2 regions of the Glutamicibacter sp. MOO4 genome follow, and region 1 is predicted to be linked to the other one. Evidence: riboswitches for the same ligand, from Rfam matches in the RefSeq annotation. Region 1 holds a riboswitch; the other holds the start of a gene.
The links. A riboswitch is a leader RNA that binds a small molecule or an ion and turns the genes downstream of it on or off. The one in region 1 is predicted to bind S-adenosylmethionine.
Positions count from the first base shown of each region.

Region 2: linked by a shared signal. The riboswitch ahead of AC1Z3F_RS01725 (bifunctional o-acetylhomoserine/o-acetylserine sulfhydrylase) and the one ahead of AC1Z3F_RS15360 (methionine ABC transporter ATP-binding protein) in region 1 are both predicted to bind S-adenosylmethionine.

Region 1 covers NZ_CM167800.1:3,283,131-3,286,913, forward strand. The annotation lists gene AC1Z3F_RS15355 (SDR family oxidoreductase) at 217-1,080, opposite strand; SAM riboswitch class I at 1,364-1,453, shown strand; gene AC1Z3F_RS15360 (methionine ABC transporter ATP-binding protein) at 1,539-2,348, shown strand; gene AC1Z3F_RS15365 (methionine ABC transporter permease) at 2,365-3,081, shown strand; gene AC1Z3F_RS15370 (MetQ/NlpA family ABC transporter substrate-binding protein) at 3,122-3,783, shown strand, end outside.
Region 2 covers NZ_CM167800.1:374,468-378,250, reverse strand. The annotation lists gene metX (homoserine O-acetyltransferase MetX) at 1-97, opposite strand, end outside; gene AC1Z3F_RS01725 (bifunctional o-acetylhomoserine/o-acetylserine sulfhydrylase) at 100-1,443, opposite strand; SAM riboswitch class IV at 1,547-1,667, opposite strand; gene AC1Z3F_RS01720 (VOC family protein) at 1,840-2,484, shown strand; gene AC1Z3F_RS01715 (CPBP family intramembrane glutamic endopeptidase) at 2,555-3,325, opposite strand; gene AC1Z3F_RS01710 (phosphotransferase) at 3,399-3,783, shown strand, end outside.

The DNA of each region.
Region 1 (3,783 bases):
CTGATCTCCTGAAAGAGGTGGGGATGAAGTATGCGTCAATTTACGGGAAGTGCTCGAAGCGCTAGGGGTGTGACACGAGCCATCTTTTTAGAAGCGTTGTAATTCCGCGCAAGTGATCACAATATTTATAGTTATGACGTTAGAACTGTGGGCAGTGATCCCCGACTAGTCAGTCGAGGATCACTGCCCACTTCAGCGTTGGTGCAGCTGGTTAGTTTACTGAGCCAGAGCTTCCTTGATGGTCTTACCCAACGATGCGGTTGGACGGCCAATGAGCTGGGAAAGATCTGCCGAGTTCACTTCCAGGGCACCGTCACGAACCTGCACGTCGGTATCAACCAGGATGTCTGCAAACTGTGCTGGCACGCCGGATTCGGTGTAGATCGCAACGAGCTTCTCTGGTTCAACTTCCTGGTAATTGACCTCTTGGCCGGCGGCGGCGCCCACGGCACCGGCCAGCTGACTCAGGGTGAAGGCCTTGTCGCCACCAAGTTCGTAGATCTTGCCGGACTCATTTTCTTCGGAGAGCAATACCGCTGCGGCTGCTTCTGCGTAGTCGGCACGTGGGGCGGCGCTGATCCTGCCGTTACCTGCGGCGCCGAGAACTACGCCGCTGTTGAGGTAGCCCAGGAGCTGATCGGTGTAGTTTTCGGTGTACCAACCGTTGCGTAGCAAGACGTATTCAATGCCGGAGCCCGCCAGTAACTGTTCGGTAGCCACATGCTCTTGCGCCAGTTTCATGTTGCCGGTCAGGGCATTGGCAATAGAGGTATAAGCAATCAGCGATACGTTCACGCGCTGGGCAGCGTTGATGACGTTCTCATGCTGGGTGATGCGCTGGCCAACTTCGCTACCTGAAATCAGAAGCAACTTGTCTACGCCTTCGAGAGCTGACACCAGGCTTGCCTCGACGTTGTAGTCAGCGGCGCGGGTCTCCAGACCCTTGCCCGCCAGAGGAGCGAGTTTTTCTTCAGAACGTCCAAGGGCAACCAGTTGTGCAGGATCTGCACCGCGCTCTAATAGTGCGTTGATAACCAGTTGGCCCAGCTGTCCGGTGGCTCCTGCAATTGCAATCTTCATGTTGTCCTCTCGTTGGTCTGCAAACTAATACAACCACGTCCCTCGCGGTTCAATTCCCGACGGTCAGTCGTGCGCATGAAACCAAAAGGGGAATCAATACGTCAAGGGTCGTCGTCTTGATTCGAAACCTTTGAGGAAAGTGAAGAATTGCTACGCAGACCAAAGCAATTTTTTGACGTTGTGAGTAAGTTTTGGTGACTTCATGACTTCCGTTTACGTAATTATTGTTCGGTCATGGCCATGGAAGACAGACTTAAATCGTTCGGACCGTACAACCGAACACACACCATCCAGAGCGACTGAGAGATCTGGCTCAACGACGTCGCAGCAACCACCCGTAAGGGAGCGGTGCTACAGCCAGGACCGATGGAGTACTTTCACTTCGCGACGGGAAAGTCTGTTTAAAGACAGGATTTCCTCGTGAAGAACGCTCCGTATAACCAAGCAGTAAAGGAGCGATGATGATTCGTCTTGAGAACGTAACAACAACATTTGGCAATGGCCAGGATCAATTCACGGCAGTTAAAGACGTGACCCTGAACATTGAAGCCGGAAGCATTCACGGGATCATCGGCTTCTCCGGTGCTGGCAAGTCAACGCTGTTGCGCAACATCAACTTACTTCAGCGCCCAACCTCCGGTCAGGTTTTTGTCGATGACGTGGAACTTACCGGACTCAGCGATGGCGATTTGCGTAAGCAACGACATGAAATCGGAATGATTTTTCAGCACTTCAATCTGCTGAACAATCGCACCGCGTTGCAGAACGTGGAACTGAATCTGAAGTTTGCTGGTGTAGCAAAAAACGAGCGTCGCGAACGCGCCTTGGAAGCTTTGGCCATTGTTGATTTGGCTGACAAGGCCAGCGCATACCCAGGACAGCTTTCAGGCGGTCAGAAGCAACGCATCTCCATTGCACGAGCGTTGGTGACCGAGCCAAAAGTCCTCTTGTGCGATGAACCGACCAGTGCAGTGGATCCGCGAACCACGACCTCGGTGCTGCAGTACCTCAGCGACATCAACGCCAGCCTCGGAATCACCACAGTTATTGTCACGCACGAAATGAACGTTATTAAGGCCATCGCAGACCGCGTCTCGGTGATGGAAGACGGTTCAGTAGTTGAAGAGTTCGCCCTGAATGAGTTGCAAGAGCCTGGCTTTGAACCCACGACGCCTATCGGACGCTATCTGATCAGCGATGAAATTACGTTGAACCGCAGCCCAAAACCCGTTTCATCCTCATCAGCTGCCCACGTAGCGCGCGTATAAAGAACCTGGATTACCAATGAACTTATCTTCACTAGTGCTGGGCACGAGCAACGGCAGTGCAGCAGCTTTTAACTTTGACCGAATTGTTGAACTGGCCCCGGAAATTTGGGTGGCCATGGCACAAACTTTCGCCATGCTTCTGGTCGCCATTCCAATTGCAATTTTGCTCGGAACGCCACTGGGGATCTGGCTGTTCTCCATGTCGCCTAATGGTCTGCGTCCCCGTCCGCGGTTGCACCAGATTGTTGACGGAATAGTGAACACCATCCGTTCCTTCCCATTCCTTATTTTGCTGATTGCCATCATCCCGTTCACCCGGTTTGTGGTGGGAACGACCATTGGAACTGCTGCCGTCATTGTTCCGCTGACGATTAACGCGATTCCTTATTTTGCACGTTTTGTGGAACAGAACATCAGCCAGCTTGGCAATGGAGTTGTTGAAGCTGCGCAGGCCATGGGTGCTACCCGCGGACAGATCATTCGCGAAGTATTACTTGTCGAGGCAAGACCTGCACTGCTCTCATCTATCACCATCATGACGGTCAGTTTCATCTCGTACTCAGCGATGGCCGGTCTGGTAGGTGGCGGAGGTATTGGCGATTTTGCTATCCGCTACGGCTACTACCGTTACGAAACCGGCGTCATGCTCCTAGCGATCATTCTGATGATCTTGCTGGTGCACGCAGTTCAGTTTGTTGGTACTCGGCTCTCGCGTGCAGCAGACAAACGCTAAACACTTCTTCTCAACTCGCACTTTATCTAAGGAAAACATCATGGCAGTATCTCGTCGTACTTTCTTGACCTTCGCCGCTGGCTCGGCAGCACTCTTAGGACTAACCTCATGTGGTCTGGTCGGAGGCGGAGAAGCTTCCGGAACTGGGGACAAGACCATCAAGATCATTGTCACCGAATCGGCTCCGTCGCAGGAGCCCACCAAGATCGCTCAGAAGCTACTGGCTGAGAAGGGTTGGAAGCTGGATGCCACGTATGTCACCGATATCGTGCAGCCAAACCACGTGGTATCTAACGGTGAGTATGATGCGAACTTCTTCCAGCACGGTGCCTACCTTGAGCAGTTCAAGAAGGACCAGAACGTGGATGTGGATCCAGCCTTCTACATGTACAGTTCACCAGCCGGCGTGTACTCGAAAAAGTACGATTCCATCAAGGAACTGCCTAACGGTGCCACCATCGCATTGCCTGTAGATACCGCTAATAATGGTCGCGCATTGGCCCTGCTTGATAAGGCAGGGGTATTGAAGGTCACGCCAAACAAGAGCGTGATTCGCCTGTCGCAGAATGACATTTTGGAGAACCCAAAGAACTTCAAGTTTGTTGAAGTTGATCAGCAGTCATTGTCCAAGACTCTGCCGGACGTTGACGCCGGATTCCTCTTTGCTCGCCTCGGCGCCGAGATTGGTCTGAACCCAGACGA
Region 2 (3,783 bases), 600 kb from region 1:
CAAACTCAAAGTGGTACTCCCCCACAGCGCTACGGCGCGTCATGCCGTCTTGGCCGTGGGCGAGCGGTGTTTCTTCGTTGGTTGCAATGGATGCCATACCTAGAGCGTTTCCTGCAATTCCTTATTCTCAAGGGCTGCCACAGCGTTAAAGCCCAACTGGAGATCGGCCAAAATGTCCTTGATATTTTCTAGTCCGACGCTCAAGCGCACCAAGCCGGGGCTTACGCCCGCGGCAAGCTGATCGGCCTCGGAGAGCTGAGCGTGGGTGGTGGACGCCGGGTGGATGGCCAGCGAGCGCACATCGCCGATGTTGGCCACATGGGAGTGCAGCTCAAGGGCGTTTACAAAGGCTTGGCCTGCCGGCGCACCGCCAGAAAGCTCAAAGGCGAGCACCGATCCGGCGCCGTGCTGGCTGTACTTCTTGGCGCGCTCAAACCATGGTGAGGAGGCTAGGCCCGCATAGGCGACCTGCTGCACTTCATCACGGGCTTCGAGCCAGTTGGCCACTTCCCGCGCGTTTTCACCGTGGCGCTCAACGCGCAGGGACAGGGTTTCTAGCCCCTGGGCGATCAAGAACGCGTTAAAAGGTGACAGCGCCGAACCCAAATCGCGCAAGAGCTGGACTCGCGCCTTGAGGATGTAGGCCAGGTTGGCGCCGAGGATGCCGTTCACGCCAAGATCGCGAGCAAAAACCAGGCCGTTGTAGGACTCGTCCGGGGTATTAAAGCCCGGGAAGCGCTGCGGGTCCTTGGCAAAGTCGAAGTTGCCCGAGTCCACAATCACCCCGGCGATCGCGTTGCCGTGACCGCCCAGGAATTTGGTGGCCGAGTGGATGACGATGTCAGCCCCAAATTCGATCGGGCGGATCAGGTACGGAGTGGCCAGGGTGTTATCCACCAGCAGCGGCACTCCATTTTCATGGGCGATCTTGGCGATTTCTTCGATGTCCAGCACGTCTTGGCGTGGGTTGGAAATGGTTTCGCCGAAGAACGCCTTGGTGTTTGGGCGCACCGCGTCGCGCCAATCCTGCAGGTTATCCGGGTCGGCCACAAAGCTGACCTCGATGCCCAGGCGCTTAAGCGTGTGCTTGAGCAGGTTCTGGGTTCCGCCGTACAAACTTGGGCTGGCCACCAGGTGATCGCCGGACTCGGCGAGGTTCAGGATGGCCAAGGTGGTCGCGGCCTGTCCGGAGGACAGCAACAGCGCACCCACGCCGCCTTCTAGATCGGCGATGCGAGTTTCTACTGCGTCGGTGGTGGGGTTGCCGATGCGGGTGTAGATCGGTTCCAGTTCCTGCAGCGCAAAACGGGCTGCGGCACTTTCTGCGTTTGGGAAGACGAAGGAAGTGGTCTGGAAGATCGGTAACGCCCGGGCACCGGTGGTTGGATCTGGGGTCTGCCCGGAGTGGATCTGACGGGTTTCAAATGACCAGTTATTGCTCATGGTTTCCTCCAAAAATAGTTCTGTGACTTTTGGGGTAGACCACTGAGAAGACACCGACAGGAAGATCCTTGTCAGGGTAGCTTCGTCAAGGCACTTCCAGGGTTACCCGCGCTTGTCCTTAGCAGCTTTTTGCTCTTAAGGGCCAGGTCTTCACCCGGGGCACCCCACCGCGGTTGGAGGGTTGCCGCCCAGTAAGCCGGGGCTTGTTACTGGGACTCATGACCTACTTCCAGTGTGCCCGAAAACCGAAGATTTTTGCAATGTGAGAGCGCAAAATGGGTAGCAATCGGTCATATTTCGCGCCAGGCGCGATTTGGGTGCAGAGAATTCGATCACCGATAAAAAATTAGGCTTGCCTAAGTAGAGACTGTCATCACATGTTGTCATGATGGGCACATGATGAGGTTAGATCACGTAAGTTATGCCTGCGGCCCAGATGGGCTGTTGCCAACCGCGCAGAGAATCTCCGAGGCCTTGGGTTTGGAGTTCGTTAAGGGAGGCGTGCATCCGCGCTTCGGAACACGTAATGTCATCTTCCCGTTGAAGCATGGTCAGTATCTGGAAGTGGTTGAAGTGCTCAACCACCCCGCCAGCGACAAGGCCCCTTTTGGCCAAGCGGTACGAGCGCGTTCAGAGCTCGGCGGCGGCTGGATGGGCTGGTGCGTTTCGGTGGACGATCTGTCCAGCGCCGAAGACCGGTTGGGTCGCAAGTCGGTTCCAGGCAACCGCAAGTTCCCCGATGGTCGCGAGCTGACCTGGCAGCAGATCGGCATTAAGGGTTTGATCGCCGACCCGCAGTGCCCGTACCTGATTTCCTGGGACGAAGAAGCCAAGGATCTGCACCCTTCCAAGGCACTTGAACCGAGCGGCGCGATCAGCGAGATCACCATTGCCGGCTCGCGTGATCGTGTGCTGGAATGGTTGGGGCAACCTGAAAACGTGCATCTTGGCCCGGTGGTTATGGACTACGAGGCACCCAACGGTACCCCGGGAATCATGACGGTGACCTTCGAGACCGAAAACGGTCCGGTTGTGCTGTAGCAACGTTTTTCAAAGGTAGGCGGGGACAATGGCGTCCCCACCTACCTCTTTTTATGTGCTGTTTTTTCGGCTAGCTACCGATCCCGATCGCCGGACCGATCAGGGCATAACCAACAAAGCCGATGGCATCAAGTAAGAAGTGCGCGATCACCAGTGGCATCACTCGACCGTACTTTTGATAAACCCAGCCGAACACCACACCCATGAGCATATTGCCGATCATCGGCCCCACTCCTTGGTACAGGTGGTAACTGCCGCGGATCGCTGCCGAGCCGATGATCGTGGTCCACAATCCTAGGTTCAGCTTCTTTGCGTAGGTGAACAGGAAGCCGAGCATGAGCACTTCTTCCAGAACCGCATGGCGCACCGCCGAGAGTAACAACACCGGTACGCTCCACCAGTAGTCCCCTAGGTTGGCCGCCGAGATCGCGGTGGTGATCCCCAGTGCTCGGCCGGCTGCATAAACGCCTAGGGTGCCAAGCCCCATGGCTAGGAACAGGCCGGCTCCAAAGAGCGCATCCTTGCCCTGGGTGCGTAGGTCAAAACCGATCTCCCGAACCCCTCGCCCGGTGCTGCGCTTCATCAGGTAGAGGGCCAGCAGCACCGGTACCAAGGCAAAGAGGATATCGAGTAGCTGGTAGGAGAAGTCAAAAAATTCTCGGCTGCTCAGTTGGTTGTTCAGCGACGTGGTCTGTTCGCGCAACGGTCCGCGGGTGAGTTTGTCGGCAAAGCTAAGAATCGAATACACCGCGCTTTGGCCCAAAGACAAAGCTAGGACCACAACGATCTCAAATTTCAGGATCTTTCGTGTTGGGCTTGGCCCAAATTCTTCGACACTCACGCAATAGATCATAGGCTGATTAGGCTGTGTTTAGGCTGAGGTAGCCTAAAGGTAGTGAAGTAAAGGAGCATGAGTGAGTCGTCCTGCCACCAGCGAAGAACTACGTATCGCCCGCCAATTACGCCCCGATCTTTCATGGGAAGATGCCGGAGTTAATGAGGGCGGCCAGTTCCACAAGGTAGTCATCGCCAATCCGCATTCGGTGATTCGCATGGCCCGCACTCCCCAAGCTAGCGCGCAGATGCAGCGTTCGGTGAAGCTGCTGGAGCAGCTTTCCGGTCAGCTGGATTATCAGATCCCGGTGGCGACCTCGCAGATTCTGCAGGTTGACGGGCTCAGTTCGGTGGCCATGAGTTTCGTCCCTGGCAGTGCCCACGAACCGCACTATGGGGATCCGAAAGTTTTGGGAAAGCTGGTTAATGATCTGGCTGCTGTTGAATTGGAACCTCTGAGCAAGT